2 linked regions of the Myxococcus guangdongensis genome follow. The protein of the gene in region 1 interacts with the protein of each later gene in a pairwise test. Links are inferred from orthologs where the notes say so. Each region holds a gene or a part of one and is shown in the gene's direction. Other genes may lie near its edges.

What was found.
Region 2: the proteins of leuS (region 1) and ligA interact in binary tests that used the Escherichia coli proteins (3 or more experiments, as listed by UniProt). The link is inferred for Myxococcus guangdongensis from one-to-one orthologs.

Annotation. Positions count from the first base shown.
Region 1 is NZ_JAJVKW010000001.1:42,193-49,839, reverse strand. Bases 2,006-5,144 are described here. They hold leuS (leucine--tRNA ligase), read left to right. Parts: upstream 2,006-2,393; coding sequence 2,394-4,895; downstream 4,896-5,144. Other genes in these bases: LXT21_RS00200 (hypothetical protein), read left to right, coding at 4,908-5,144. Also shown: LXT21_RS00210 (SusC/RagA family TonB-linked outer membrane protein), read right to left, coding at 1-1,843; more of LXT21_RS00200, read left to right, coding at 5,145-5,510; LPS assembly lipoprotein LptE, read left to right, coding at 5,543-6,067; rpsT (30S ribosomal protein S20), read right to left, coding at 6,143-6,415; mazG (nucleoside triphosphate pyrophosphohydrolase), read right to left, coding at 6,553-7,647.
Region 2 is NZ_JAJVKW010000001.1:1,091,397-1,096,602, forward strand. Bases 2,255-5,206 are described here. They hold ligA (NAD-dependent DNA ligase LigA), read left to right. Parts: upstream 2,255-2,697; coding sequence 2,698-4,716; downstream 4,717-5,206. Other genes in these bases: LXT21_RS04435 (acylphosphatase), read left to right, coding at 4,736-5,023; LXT21_RS04440 (DUF3052 family protein), read left to right, coding at 5,020-5,206. In the rest of the region: LXT21_RS04415 (AI-2E family transporter), read left to right, coding at 1-117; LXT21_RS04420 (hypothetical protein), read right to left, coding at 130-441; transcription termination factor Rho, read right to left, coding at 469-2,103. UniProt on the Escherichia coli protein: DNA ligase that catalyzes the formation of phosphodiester linkages between 5'-phosphoryl and 3'-hydroxyl groups in double-stranded DNA using NAD as a coenzyme and as the energy source for the reaction.

The DNA of each region.
Region 1 (7,647 bases):
CCTCCTGCAGGTAGTAGCCGCGGTCCCGCACGTGGTTGGCGTCGTCGCGGACGCCAATCACCGTGCCGTTGTCCACGCCGGGCTGGCCGGCGTTGAGGTTCTCGCTGATGACGTAGGTGGAGTCGATGCGGCGCTCCTCGAGCTGCACACCGACGGACGTGGTGGCGCTGAGGAACTTGGAGGCCGGCTTGTAGCTGTGCACCAGGTTGAGGCCGCCGTTGAGGTTGCGCACCTGGCTGGTGCCGAACAGCGACGTGCCCGGGAAGGTGTCGTCCGCCGGCTCGAAGTTGAGCTCGGGCGGGAACAGCAGGCGGTTCTCCTGCTGGAAGCGGTCCACGCCCGCGTTGGCCAGCACGCGCAGGTGGTGCTCGTCGGTCTTCATCAGGTGGAGGGTGGCGTCACCGGACCCGATGAAGCGCCACACGTCCTCGTCGTTCTTCACCAGCGCCGCCGTCTGCAGCGGGTTGGCGCCGTTCTGCAGGAACGGGTTGACCGGGTACACGCCGGCCGCGTCCGGGTCCATGTTCAGGAACTCGGGCACGTTGGGCAGCACCATGTAGTTGGTGATGGTCTGGTTGTCGTTGTTCGTCAGACCGCGCTGCCCCAGCGTGTGGATGAGGTTGGTGGCGACGTTCACCTCCACCACTTCGCCAATCGTCTGACCCAGGTTGAGGCGGAACGACTCCTTCTCGTACCCGGTGTTCTTGATGATGCCCTCGTCGTTGCGGAGCATCGCGGACGCGAAGTAGCGCGTGTTGCCGCTGGCGCCGCTCACGCTGGCGAGCGTCTCCGTGGACAAATCACGCCGGCCGCTCAGCTTGGCCTCGTGGTCATACCGGCTGCCGGTCCAGTAGTCGGCGGCCGCCGGGCCGAAGGCCTCCACGGCCTCCTCCACCGTCTCGAAGCGGCGGGTGCCCAGCTTGTTGGCCAGCGTGTACATGCCCACGCGCTGGGTGAGCTCCACCTTGGGCTCACCGGCGCGGCCGCGCTTGGTGTTGATGATGACGACGCCGTTGGCGGCCTTGGAGCCGTAGATGGCGGCGGCGGACGCGCCCTTGAGGACCTCGATGCTCTCGATGTCGTTGGGGTTGATGTCCGCGATGCGGTTGACCTGGTTGTCCTGGGTGGGGTTCGGGTTGGAGCCGCCCACCGAGTCGGTCACCACGTACACGCCCGAGGCGATGGCCACGTCGCTGACGAGCACGCCGTCGATGACGTAGAGCGGCGCGGTGGAGCCGTTGATGGTGGACACGCCGCGCAGGCGCATCTGGATGCCGCCGCCCGGGGCGCCGGAGTTCTGCTGGATGTTGGCGCCGGCGATCTTGCCCTGCAGGGCCTGGTCCACCGTCTGCGCGGGCGCGCGGTTCATCTCCTCCGCGCTGACCGAGGCCACCGAGTTGGCCAGGTGCTTGCGCGCGAGCTCCGAGGCGCGGCCCACGACGACCATCTCCTCGGAGAAGACGTTGTCGAGCGCCACGTTCACGCTGGTCTGCCCGGCGCCGACGCGCACCTCACGCTCGCCGTAGTCCTGGCTGGAGAACAGCAGCGTGGTGGCGCCCGGCGGGACGTTGGGCAGCGAGAACGTGCCGTCCAGCTCCGTCTCCACGCCCTGGGTGGTGCCCTTGATGATGACGCGCACCAGGGGCAGGCCCTCGTTCGTCAGCCGGTCCGCGACGCGGCCCTTCACCGTGCGGCCCAAGGAGGGCGCGGGCGCCGCGGCGGGCGGGGGGGAGGTCGGAGTCGTGGCGGCCGGGTCCTGCGCGGGAGCGGGTGCCGGGGTCGCCGGAGCCTGCGCCGCGGGAGCCTGCGGCTCGGGAGCCGGAGGCGTGGCTTCCTGCGCCATGGTTTCCAACGAGAAGAGTGCGATCACGCACCCCGGAATCAACGCTCTCTTAAGCGTCATTCGGATCTTTCCTCGCAACGTGGGAGCGGCCCCCCCTGCAGGTGCCGTGGGCGCGAATCGTCGGTGGGTGAACTGAACCAAGTCAATGGTAAGACTTGTTTTTCAAGAATGTTGGCCAAATCCATCCAAACGGAAATATTCCGATCTCGTATCGAGGGCCGACTGACGCGAAGCGCGATGGACCGGCTCCACGAGGGACACGGGAGGGCCTGCCCGAGGGGAGATGTCGTGGATCTCCGCCAGGTCGACGTGGTGGGAGGGGTGGTGGCGTAACCGGACCGGGCCCCCGCACGTCGGGGCTGTAGCGGGTTGTGTTGGCGCGGTGCATCCGTGCCTGCGGCCGCCCGGTTCCACCGCGCGCGCCGGGCACAGAACGGCGGCGCCGGGGGTTCTATCGGGTCAGCCGGAGAAAACGGGCTCCGTCGGCCAGGAGTGGCCGGCGAGATTGGTTGCCCCCAGGGCCGGCCCTCCCATAAGAGGCGCAGCGGATATGGCGATGAACGAGCGTTACGAGCCGCAGGCGATTGAAGGTAAGTGGCAGGCCCGTTGGGACGAGGCCGGCATCTTCCGGGCGGGCGAGCGTCCGGGCGCACCGAAGAAGTACGTGCTCGAGATGCTGCCGTACCCCAGTGGCAAGATGCACATGGGGCACGTGCGCAACTACCTCATCGGGGATGTGTACGCGCGCTACTTCCTGATGCGCGGCTACGACGTGCTGCACCCCATGGGCTGGGACGCCTTCGGCCTGCCGGCGGAGAACGCGGCCATCAAGGACGGCGTGCACCCGGCCATCCGCACCCAGGAGAACATCGTCTCCTTCAAGGCGGAGATGAAGAGCCTGGGCTACAGCTACGACTGGTCCCGCGAGGTGAACACCAGCCAGCCGGAGTACTACCGCTGGAACCAGTGGTTCTTCATCAAGATGCTGGAGAAGGGGCTCGTCTATCGCCGCTTCAGCAAGGTGAACTGGTGTACCGGCTGCCACACCGTCATCGCCAACGAGCAGGTGAAGGACGGCGTGTGCGAGCGCTGCTCGTCGCCGGTGGTGGACCGCGAGATGCCCGAGTGGGCCTTCCGCATCACCGCCTTCTCGCAGGACCTGTTGGACGCGCTGGACACGCTCAAGGAGTGGCCGGACCGCATCACCTCCATGCAGCGCAACTGGATTGGCCGCTCGGATGGCGCGGAGGCGGACTTCCGCGTCCAGGGGCATGACGCCTCCATCCGCGTGTTCACCACGCGCGTGGACACCATCCATGGCTGCACCTACGTGGTGCTGGCGCCGGACCACAAGCTGGTGGCCCAGGTGACGACGCCCGAGCGCCGCGCGGACGTGGACGCCTTCGTGAAGAAGATGGCGGCCCAGTCCAAGACGGAGCGCACGGGCGAGGACACGGAGAAGGAGGGCGTCTTCACGGGCGCCCACGCCCTCAACCCCTTCACCGGCCAGCCGGTGCCCGTGTGGATCGCCAACTTCGTGTTGAGCGACTACGGCACCGGCGCGGTGATGAGCGTGCCCGCGCACGACGAGCGCGACTTCGCCTTCGCGCGCAAGTACAGCCTGCCCGTGAAGGTCGTCATCCAGCCGGCCACGGGCGACAAGCTGCCCGCGGGCGATGTGCTGGAGGCGGCCTACACCGAGTACGGCGTGCTGGTGGACTCGGGTGAGTACAGCGGGAAGACGTCCGAGGCGGCGCGTCAGGAGATGGCGCGCAAGCTGGAGTCGGAGGGCAAGGGCCGCGCGACGGTGACGTACCGCCAGAAGGACTGGGGCTTCAGCCGCCAGCGCTACTGGGGCACGCCCATCCCCATCGTCTACTGCGAGAAGTGCGACCCGGAGCGCCACGGCATCCCCGTGCCCGAGGCGCAGCTGCCCGTGAAGCTGCCGGAGATCGACGTGCAGGAGGTGCTCACCGGCAAGGGCGAGCCCCCGCTGGCCAAGGTCGCCTCGTGGGTGAACACCACGTGCCCCAAGTGCGGTGGCCCCGCCCGTCGTGAGGCGGAGACGATGGACACCTTCGTCGACTCCTGCTGGTACTTCGCGCGCTACCTGTCGCCGCACTACGACGCCGCGCCGTTCGACCCGAAGGAGGCCCAACGCTTCCTGCCCGTGGACATCTACGTGGGCGGGCCCGAGCACGCGGTGATGCACCTGTTGTACTTCCGGTTCTGGACCCGGGTGATGAAGCTGCTGGGCTTGAGCCCGGTGGACGAGCCCGTCAAGCGCCTGATTACCCAGGGCATCGTCAACGGCCCCGACAAGCGCAAGATGTCCAAGCGCTGGGGCAACGTCGTCGCGCCTGCCTCCATCATCGAGAAGTACGGCGCGGACACCGCGCGCGCGTACGTGGCGTTCGCCGGCCCGCCGGAGCGTGACTTCGACTGGTCCGACGCCCAGGTGGAGGGCGTGTTCCGCTTCCTGAAGCGCGTCTGGGTGCTGGCCTCCACGCACCAGGCGGCCGTCGCGGGCGCCACGCACGCGGGCCCCTTCGAGGGCAAGGCGCTGGAGATCCGCCGCGCGGCGCACAAGGGCCTGAAGCGGGTGGGGGAGGCCATCGAGCGGCTGTCCTTCAACACCGCCATCGCGGGCATCATGGAGTGCCTCAACGCGCTCTCCGACGCGGGCACGCCGGAGACGCCCGCGGAGAAGGCGGCCATGGCGGAGGCGGTGCGCCTGTTGTCGATGATGCTCACGCCCTTCGCGCCGCACATCGCGGACGAAATCGCGGAGGCCTACGGGAGCACGCAGCTCACCGTCTCGCAGTCGTGGCCCGAGTTCGACCCGGCCCTGGTGGTGGATGACGTCATCCCCTACGCGGTGCAGGTGAACGGCAAGCTGCGCGCGGAGATTCAGGTGGCGGCGGACGCGAGCGAGGCGGACGTGCGCGCGGCGGCGGAGGCGGACGAGCGGGTGAAGTCCGCCATCACCGGCAAGACGCTGCGCAAGTTCGTCTTCGTGCCCAAGCGGCTGGTGAACTTCGTCGTCGGCTGAGCGGGGAGTCGGGTGCCCACCGAGGTCCTCGTCATGTGCACCGCGTGCGGTCGGCCCCAGGCGGCGGGCGGCGCGCGGTGCATCGCGTGTGGCGCGCCCCTGCCGGACGCGCCGCTGCCGGCCCCACCGCCGGCGGACGTGCCACCGCCGAGTCCTCCCGGGCCGTTCCTGACGGCGGACCTGGGGGGAGGCCGCCAGCTCGTCGGCGAGGCGGGACGGCTGTCCTATCGCATGGCGGACGGGGTGGCCCCCCGGGTGGTGGAGCTGGTCCACCTGCGCGCGCTGACGCTCGAGTCACGGCCCTTCCTGGAGGCGCTGATGCTCTGCGGCTTCGGGGCGCTGGGGGCCGTGGCCTCGGTGCTCGTGCTCAAAGTCGTCGCCTTCGGATTGACGGCGCTGGGGGTGCTGCTGGCGGCCGTGTGCCGCGTGCACACGCTGGTGCTGGAGACGTCCCGTGGCGGCACGACGCGCTGGTCCCTGGGGCTCGCGCGGCGTGGCTCGGAGCGGGACGCGCGGCTGCTCCAGTCCTGGCGCACGCTGGCGGGCGCGCTGAAGGCGCGGGGCGTGGTGGTGACGGACGCGGACGGGCGCCCGGTGGACGGGCCTCCCGCTTGACGCAAGGGCCGGGGCGGGTAGGGTGCCGCCCCATGTCGCTCCGCTCGAAGCCCGCCTCACGGCGTCTCCACGTGGCCGTGTTGCTGTCGGGCTTGGGGATGGGGACGGCGCTGCTGTCCGGGTGTGGCTACCGCTTCACGCCGCGGGGCGAGGGACTGCCCGAAGGCGTGAAGTCCGTGTGCGCGCCCATCTTCACCAACGACACGCCAGAGCCCGCGCTGGAGACGCTCTTCACGCGCTACTTCCGCCAGGAGCTGACGCGCGTGGGGCGGCTGGGCAGCGGGGCGTCGTGCGACGCGAAGGTGGAGGGGGCGGTGCTGTCGCTGTGGAGCTCGCCCACGATTGTGGGGCGCTTCTTCCGCGTCGCCGCGACGGTGCGCCTGCGGCTGGTGCGGGAAGGACAGCCACCCCAGGAGACAGTCATCTCGGGGACCGAGGACTACCTGCCGGGGAGTGGAGACATCCTCGAGGCCGAGTCCAACCGTCAGGCGGCCCTGGACCGGCTGGCGCAGGTGCTCATGCGGGATGGGTTCGATCGGCTCGCAAGCACCTGGTGAGGAGGCGAGAAGCCTCCTCCCGGGGAGCCTGTTTCGAGGACTGAGTGGGGACTCGTCGAGGAGCCCCCGGGTGCATCAGGCCTGACGCGCGCTCTTGGCGGCGGCCTTGGCCAGGCGGGAGATGCGGCGCGCGGCGGTGCGCTTGTGGATGACGCCCTTGGTCGCGGCCTTGTTCAGCGCCTTGGAAGCCGACTTGAGCGCGTCCGTCTTCTTGGCGCCGTCCTTGGTGCCGATGGCCTCCCGGGCGGACTTCACGGCGCTCTTCACGTCCGTGCGGACGGAGACGTTGCGGGCGCGGCGCTTCTGGGACTGACGGTGACGCTTCTCTGCGGACTTGGTGTTGGCCAAGAGAAATCTCCAGCGAAAGGCAGGCTAAAAAGAGGGGCCGTCCTTACTGCGACGCCTCGCAGGCGTCAAGACGGGCGTGCGCGTTCGGACGGGTTTTCCGGGCTCCGGACGCGATCAGAGGGCTCTGGCGGAGGGAATCACCCAGCCTGGGGGGTGTATTCCCACACCAGCCCGGCGGGGTCCCGGAAGGTCAGCCGCCCGGCGCCCGATTCGAGGATGGCGCCCGGCGAGATCCGCTCGACCTGTTGGCGGATCATCTCCACCGCGTGCTCGGAGGGTGCCTCGAGGGTGAGGGTGGCCTCCGGAGGCGCTGTCTTCGCCCGCCGGAAGACGAGCCGGATGGATCCGCTCTCGTAGCGGGCCTCGTCCGCCGGGACGCGGGCCGGGATGATCCACCCGAGCGCGGCCGCGAGCGGCGTCCAGAAGGCGGCCTGCGCCTCCAGATCCACCACCCCCAGGCGCAGGGTGGAGAGGGGGGCGCGGGGCAGGGTGGTGGGGGGCGGGAGGGACTTCTCCTGGGCCTTGGCCGCCTGCCAGTGGCGCTCCATGTGCTCCAGGGTGGCGCCGCCGAAGGGGACCCCCTCGTCCCGGAGTGCCGCCTCGATGTGCTGGAAGCGTCGGGTGAAGCGCAGGCTGGCCAGGCGCAGCGCGTCCTCGGCGGGGGTCTTCACGAAGCGCGCGAGGTTCGCGAGCGAGAAGAGGACGTCCCCCAGCTCGTGCTCGATGGCGGCCTTGTCCCCGGAGGCGATGGCCTCGTCCAGCTCGTCCAGCTCCTCGGCCAGCTTGCCTCGCACGCCGGCCAGGTCCGGCCAGTCGAAGCCGATGCGGCTGGCCTTCTCGGTGAGCCGCTCGGCGCGCAGCAGGGCGGGCGCGGCCGTGGGCACCCCGTCCAGGACGGAGCCCTCGCTGCCGGTCTTCTTCTTGCGCTCCTCGGCCTTGAGCTTCGCCCAGTTGGCCAGCACCTGCTCGGAGCCGTCCACGCGCTGCTCGCCGAAGACGTGGGGGTGGCGGCGGGTGAGCTTGTCGCTGATGGCCCGGCTCACGTCGGCCATGGTGAACTCGCCCCGCTCCGCGGCGAGCTGGGCGTGGAAGACAATCTGGAAGAGCAGGTCTCCCAGCTCCTCGCACAGCGGGTGCCAGGGGCCGCCCTCGGTGACGCGGTCCATCTCGTCCAGGACCTCGAAGGCCTCCTCGAGGAGGTAGGGCCGCAGCGTGCCCAGGGTCTGCTCCCT
Region 2 (5,206 bases), 1.0 Mb from region 1 along the record:
CTCGTGGCGTGCTTCGACTACGCCCGCCTCAAGGCGCAGCCCCAGGCCGTGGTGACGCTGCCGGGCGCCGAGCCCCAGCCGGTCATCGCCACCGGCCAGCAGACGCCCGCGGCCTGAGGAGGCACGGCCTCACTGGCAGGCGGCGGCGCAGCGGTCTCCGCGGCAGATGGGCATGCAGCGACCGCAGTCGATGGAGCCCTCGGGACAGCCGCTGGTGCAGCTCACGCCGCGGCAGTTGGGCCCCTCGTCCGCGTGCGTGACGGCCGTTCCCAGCCCGCAGCACGCGTCCGCGACGCAATCGTCATCTGAGTAACAGGTGCGGCTGGACAGCACGGGGGGCGTGTCCAGCGGTGGCCCCAGGGGGTCCACGTCGCATCCCACGGTTCCGAGTGTCACCCCCACGAGGAGGGGAAGCAGGCGGACGAGCATGGGACCCAACATGGGGCCTCCCCGGGCCAATGGCTACCTCTAGCGGTTCATCGAGCCGAGGAAGTCCGCGTTCGTCGCCGTCGGACGCATGTGCTTGAGCACGAACTCCATCGCGTCGATGGGGGTGAACGGGTGCAGCACCTGGCGCAGCGCGGTGATGCGGACCAAATCACCCGGCCCCAGCAGCAGCTCCTCCTTGCGCGTGCCGGACTTGTTGATATCCAGCGTGGGGAAGATGCGCTTCTCCATCAGCTTGCGGTCCAGGACGATTTCGGAGTTACCCGTGCCCTTGAACTCCTCGAAGATGACCTCGTCCATGCGGCTGCCGGTGTCGATGAGCGCGGTGCCGATGATGGTCAGCGAGCCGCCCTCCTCGATGTTGCGCGCGGCGCCGAAGAAGCGCTTGGGCTTGTGGAGCGCGTTGGCGTCCACGCCGCCGGACAGAATCTTTCCGGACGCGGGCACCACCGTGTTGTAGGCGCGCGCCAGACGGGTGATCGAGTCCAGCAGGATGCAGACGTCGTACTTCTGTTCGACCAGGCGCTTGGCCTTGTCGATGACCATCTCCGCCACCTGCACGTGGCGCGTGGCGGGCTCGTCGAAGGTGGAGGAGACCACCTCGCCGCGCACGCTGCGCTCCATGTCCGTCACTTCCTCCGGGCGCTCGTCCACGAGCAGCACGATGAGGTAGACGTCCGGGTGGTTGCGGCTGATGGCGTGCGCGATGTTCTGCAAGAGCACCGTCTTGCCGGCCTTCGGCGGCGCCACGATGAGGCAGCGCTGGCCCAGGCCGATGGGGCAGAACATGTCGATGATGCGCGTGGTCATCTCCGACGACTCGTGCTCGAGCTTGAGCTTGCGCGTCGGATACAGCGGCGTGAGGTTGTCGAACAGGATGCGCTCGCGCGCCGCGTCCGACATCGGGTCCGTGAAGTTGACCTTGTCCACCTTCTGGAGCGCGAAGAAGCGCTCGCCCTCGCGGGGCTGGCGGATGGGGCCCGTCACCGTGTCGCCGGGCCGCAGGTTGAAGCGGCGCACCTGCGACGGGGACACGTAGATGTCGTCCGGGCTGGGCTGGTAGTCGCTGTCCGCGCTGCGCAGGAAGCCGAAGCCGTCGCTGAGCAGCTCCATCACGCCCTCGGCGTGGACCTCGAAGCGCTTGTCCGCGATGCCACCCAGCAGCGCGAAGATGAGGTCCTGCTTCTTCAGACCCTGGTAGTTCTCGATGCCCACGTCGTGGGCCATCCGGGACAGGTCCGTGATCTTCATCCGCTTCAGGTCATTGAGCTTGATGACCTGCATGGGAGCGCCGTCGCGGCTGACCTCCGTGATGGTCGGGGCCTCGGGGGGCTCCGGCGGGGGCGGCAGCGTGGCCGCGGGGGACTCCTCCTCACCGGAGATGCGAGCCTCCTGGAGGTCGTCGTCGCGGACCGGACGGGAGATCGGCGTCAGCACCGGGCGGGGCGGCTCGGCGCTCACCTCGGCGGAGTCGCTCTCCACCTCCGGGTTCGTGTCCTCGTCGCGGCGAGGGGCGCGGCGCGAACGGGACGGCTTCTCGGCTTCCTCCCTGTCGGCGGTCTTCGCCGCCGCGCGCTTGCGACGGGGCTTGTCGTCGGCCTCGACGGGAACAGCGACGTCGGCGGCCTTCTCTCTCGAAGTACGGGCTTTGCGCATGGCTGGGAACGCTTGGGGAATGGTGGGGTGCCCGAGGACTCGGACGCTCGATTGCCGGGGGAGATGTCCGCTCGGCCTCGGAAGCACCTTCTCCAGTGAGGAGCGACCCTTACCGGAATCCCTGGAGGGGACTGCGCGGGCACGGGCCGATTGGTTTTGGGGAAGAGATGGCGCCGTCGAAATTCCTGCGCCAGTGAACCGCCGAGGGACGTTATTGACCCCCTCCAGGCCTGTCAAGGCATCTTGAGGGCCAGCGCGCGGACTCTTCCTGATGAGCAACATGAGCCCGGCGGCGGACAATTCCCACCCGCCACGGGGCGTCGTGGCTCCCCACGCCAGGACCCGACGGGTCGCTTCGCTTGGGGTGGGCCCTCGTGGGCGGAACCGTGAGCCCCGGCCCCGCCCCGCACGACAGACACCGCGCCAGCGCGCCGCACCGTCGGCATGAGCAGGGGCCTACGTGGCGGGGCGTGTGGACGGCGCACGCGCGGGACATGGCGGGAGGGAGTCGACGCGATGTCGGGGTGTCGCTCTAGATTGCGCGCCATGGACACGCCCTCACGCGGGGGCGTTTTGGGGTAAGGACCGCCCACCGTGGACGACTTCAAGAAAGCCGAAGCCCGAGCCCGCGAGCTCCGTCGTGAGCTGGCCCACCACAACCACCGCTACTACGTGCTCGACTCGCCGGAGATCAGCGACATCCAGTACGACACGCTGATGCGTGAGCTGCAGGGGTTGGAGGAGAAGCACCCCACCCTGCAGACGCCGGACTCGCCCACCCAGCGCGTGGGCGGCAAGGCGGCCGACGAGTTCGGTCAGGTGGTCCACCGCGTCCCCATGCTGTCGCTCGCCAACCTCTTCGAGGACGAGGGGCTGGTGGAGTTCGACGAGCGCATCCGCAAGATGCTCGGCATCCCCGCCGTCAATTACGTGTGCGAGCCCAAGCTGGACGGGCTCGCGATCGCGCTGCGCTTCGAGAAGGGCATCTTCGTGCAGGGCGCCACCCGCGGCGACGGCACCACGGGCGAGGACGTGACGGGCAACCTGCGCACCATCCGAAGCCTGCCCATGGAGCTGTTCCCCGAGGACGGGGTGAAGGTGCCCGAGCTCCTGGAGGTGCGCGGCGAGGTCTTCATCCGCAAGGCGGACTTCCAGAAGCTCAACGAGAAGCGCGAGGAGGAGGGCGAGCCGCTCTTCGCCAATCCGCGCAACGCGGCCGCCGGCAGCCTGCGCCAGCTGGATCCGAAGGAGACCGCGCAGCGTCCGCTCTCCGTCTACCTCTACGAGTGTGTCCCCACCGAGGGCGTGCCCGCCTTCAAGACGCACATCGAGAAGCTCGAGTACCTGAAGTCGCTGGGCCTGCCCATCAACCGCTACGTGCGCGCGGCGGGCATCGACGGGGTGCGCGCCGCCTATGACGCCTCACTGAAGGGCCGCCACGAGCTGCCCTTCGAGGTGGACGGCATGGTGGTGAAGGTGGACGACGAGGACCAGCGAAAGCGCCTGGGCCAGGTCTCCAAGAGCCCGCGCTGGGCGGTGGCGTACAAGTTCCCGCCCGAGGAGGAGTCCACGCTGGTGCAGGACATCGGCATCCAGGTGGGCCGCACCGGCGCCCTCACGCCCGTGGCGCACCTGAAGCCCGTGAAGGTGGGCGGCGTCACCGTGGCGCGCGCCACGCTGCACAACGAGGACGAGCTGCGGCGCAAGGACGTGCGCAAGGGCGACACCGTCTTCGTGCGCCGCGCGGGGGACGTGATTCCGGAAATCGTCTCCACGGTGCTCTCCAAGCGCCCCGAGGACTCCAAGCCCTTCGAGTTCCCCAAGCACTGCCCGGTGTGCGGCGCGGTGGCGGTGAAGGACGAGGACGGCGCCGTCATCCGGTGCACCGGCGCGTCCTGCCCCGCGCAGCTGGTGGAGAAGATCCGCCACTTCGCCAGCCGCATCGCCATGGACATCGAGGGCCTGGGCGACAAGCTGGCCGCGCAGCTGGTGGCCACCGGCACCGTGAAGACGTTCGCGGACCTGTACGCGCTCACCAAGCAGAAGCTGATGACGCTCGAGCGCATGGGCGACAAGAGCGCGGAGAACCTGCTCGCGTCCATCGAGCACTCCAAGACGACCACCCAGCGCCGCTTCCTCTACGCGCTGGGCATCCGACACGTGGGGGACGCCACCGCCAAGGCGCTCGCCGAGGCCTTCCCCAAGGTGCAGGGGCTCTTCGACGCGTCGCTGGAGGACGTCTCACGCGTCAAGGATGTCGGCGCGGTCATGGCGCAGGTCATCCACACCTTCTTCCAGGAGCCCCAGAACCGGGAGGCCATCCTCGCGCTGCTCAACGCCGGTGTCGCACCCGCCCCGCCCCAGGTGGCCACGGGAGGCCCGTTCATTGGTAAGACGGTGGTGCTCACCGGCTCGATGACGGGTATGACGCGGGAGCAGGCGAAGGAGGAGGTGGAGCGGCGGGGTGGGAAGGTCGCGGGAAGTGTCTCGCGCAAGACCGATTTCGTGGTGGCCGGCGACGATGCGGGCAGCAAGCTGAAGAAGGCCCAGGAACTCGGGGTAAGAATCCTGGATGAGGAAGCGTTCCTCGGGCTGTTGCGAGCGGACGCCTAGAGGGTGAGGCATTCGGTTCATGAGCGGTTCCAGGCGGGTGGCCCTGCGCATCCAGGGCAAGGTGCAGGGCGTCTTCTTCCGGGAGAGCGCCCGGGTGGAGGCCACGCGCCTGGGGTTGTCGGGCTGGGTGAGGAACCGCTCGGAGGGCTCGGTGGAGGCGGTGGCGGAAGGAGAGCCTGAGATGCTGGAGGAGTTCATCCGGTGGTGTCACCGAGGTCCCGAGCAGGCGCGCGTCGACGGCGTCCAGCGCACGGACGGCGAGGCCACCGGCGAGTACCGTCACTTCATCGTGGAGCGCACATCATGACGCCCTACGCGCTGGCATCCCTGCCGGCCATGCTGGGCATCCGGGCCGGGTCCAAGGTCTCCGTCATCAACCCGCCGCGCGGCTTCGTGCAGAAGCTCAATCCGCTGCCGGACGGGGTGGAGTTCCTCATCACCGCGCAGACGGGCCTGGATGTCATCCTCTTCTTCTCCCAGGACGCGACGG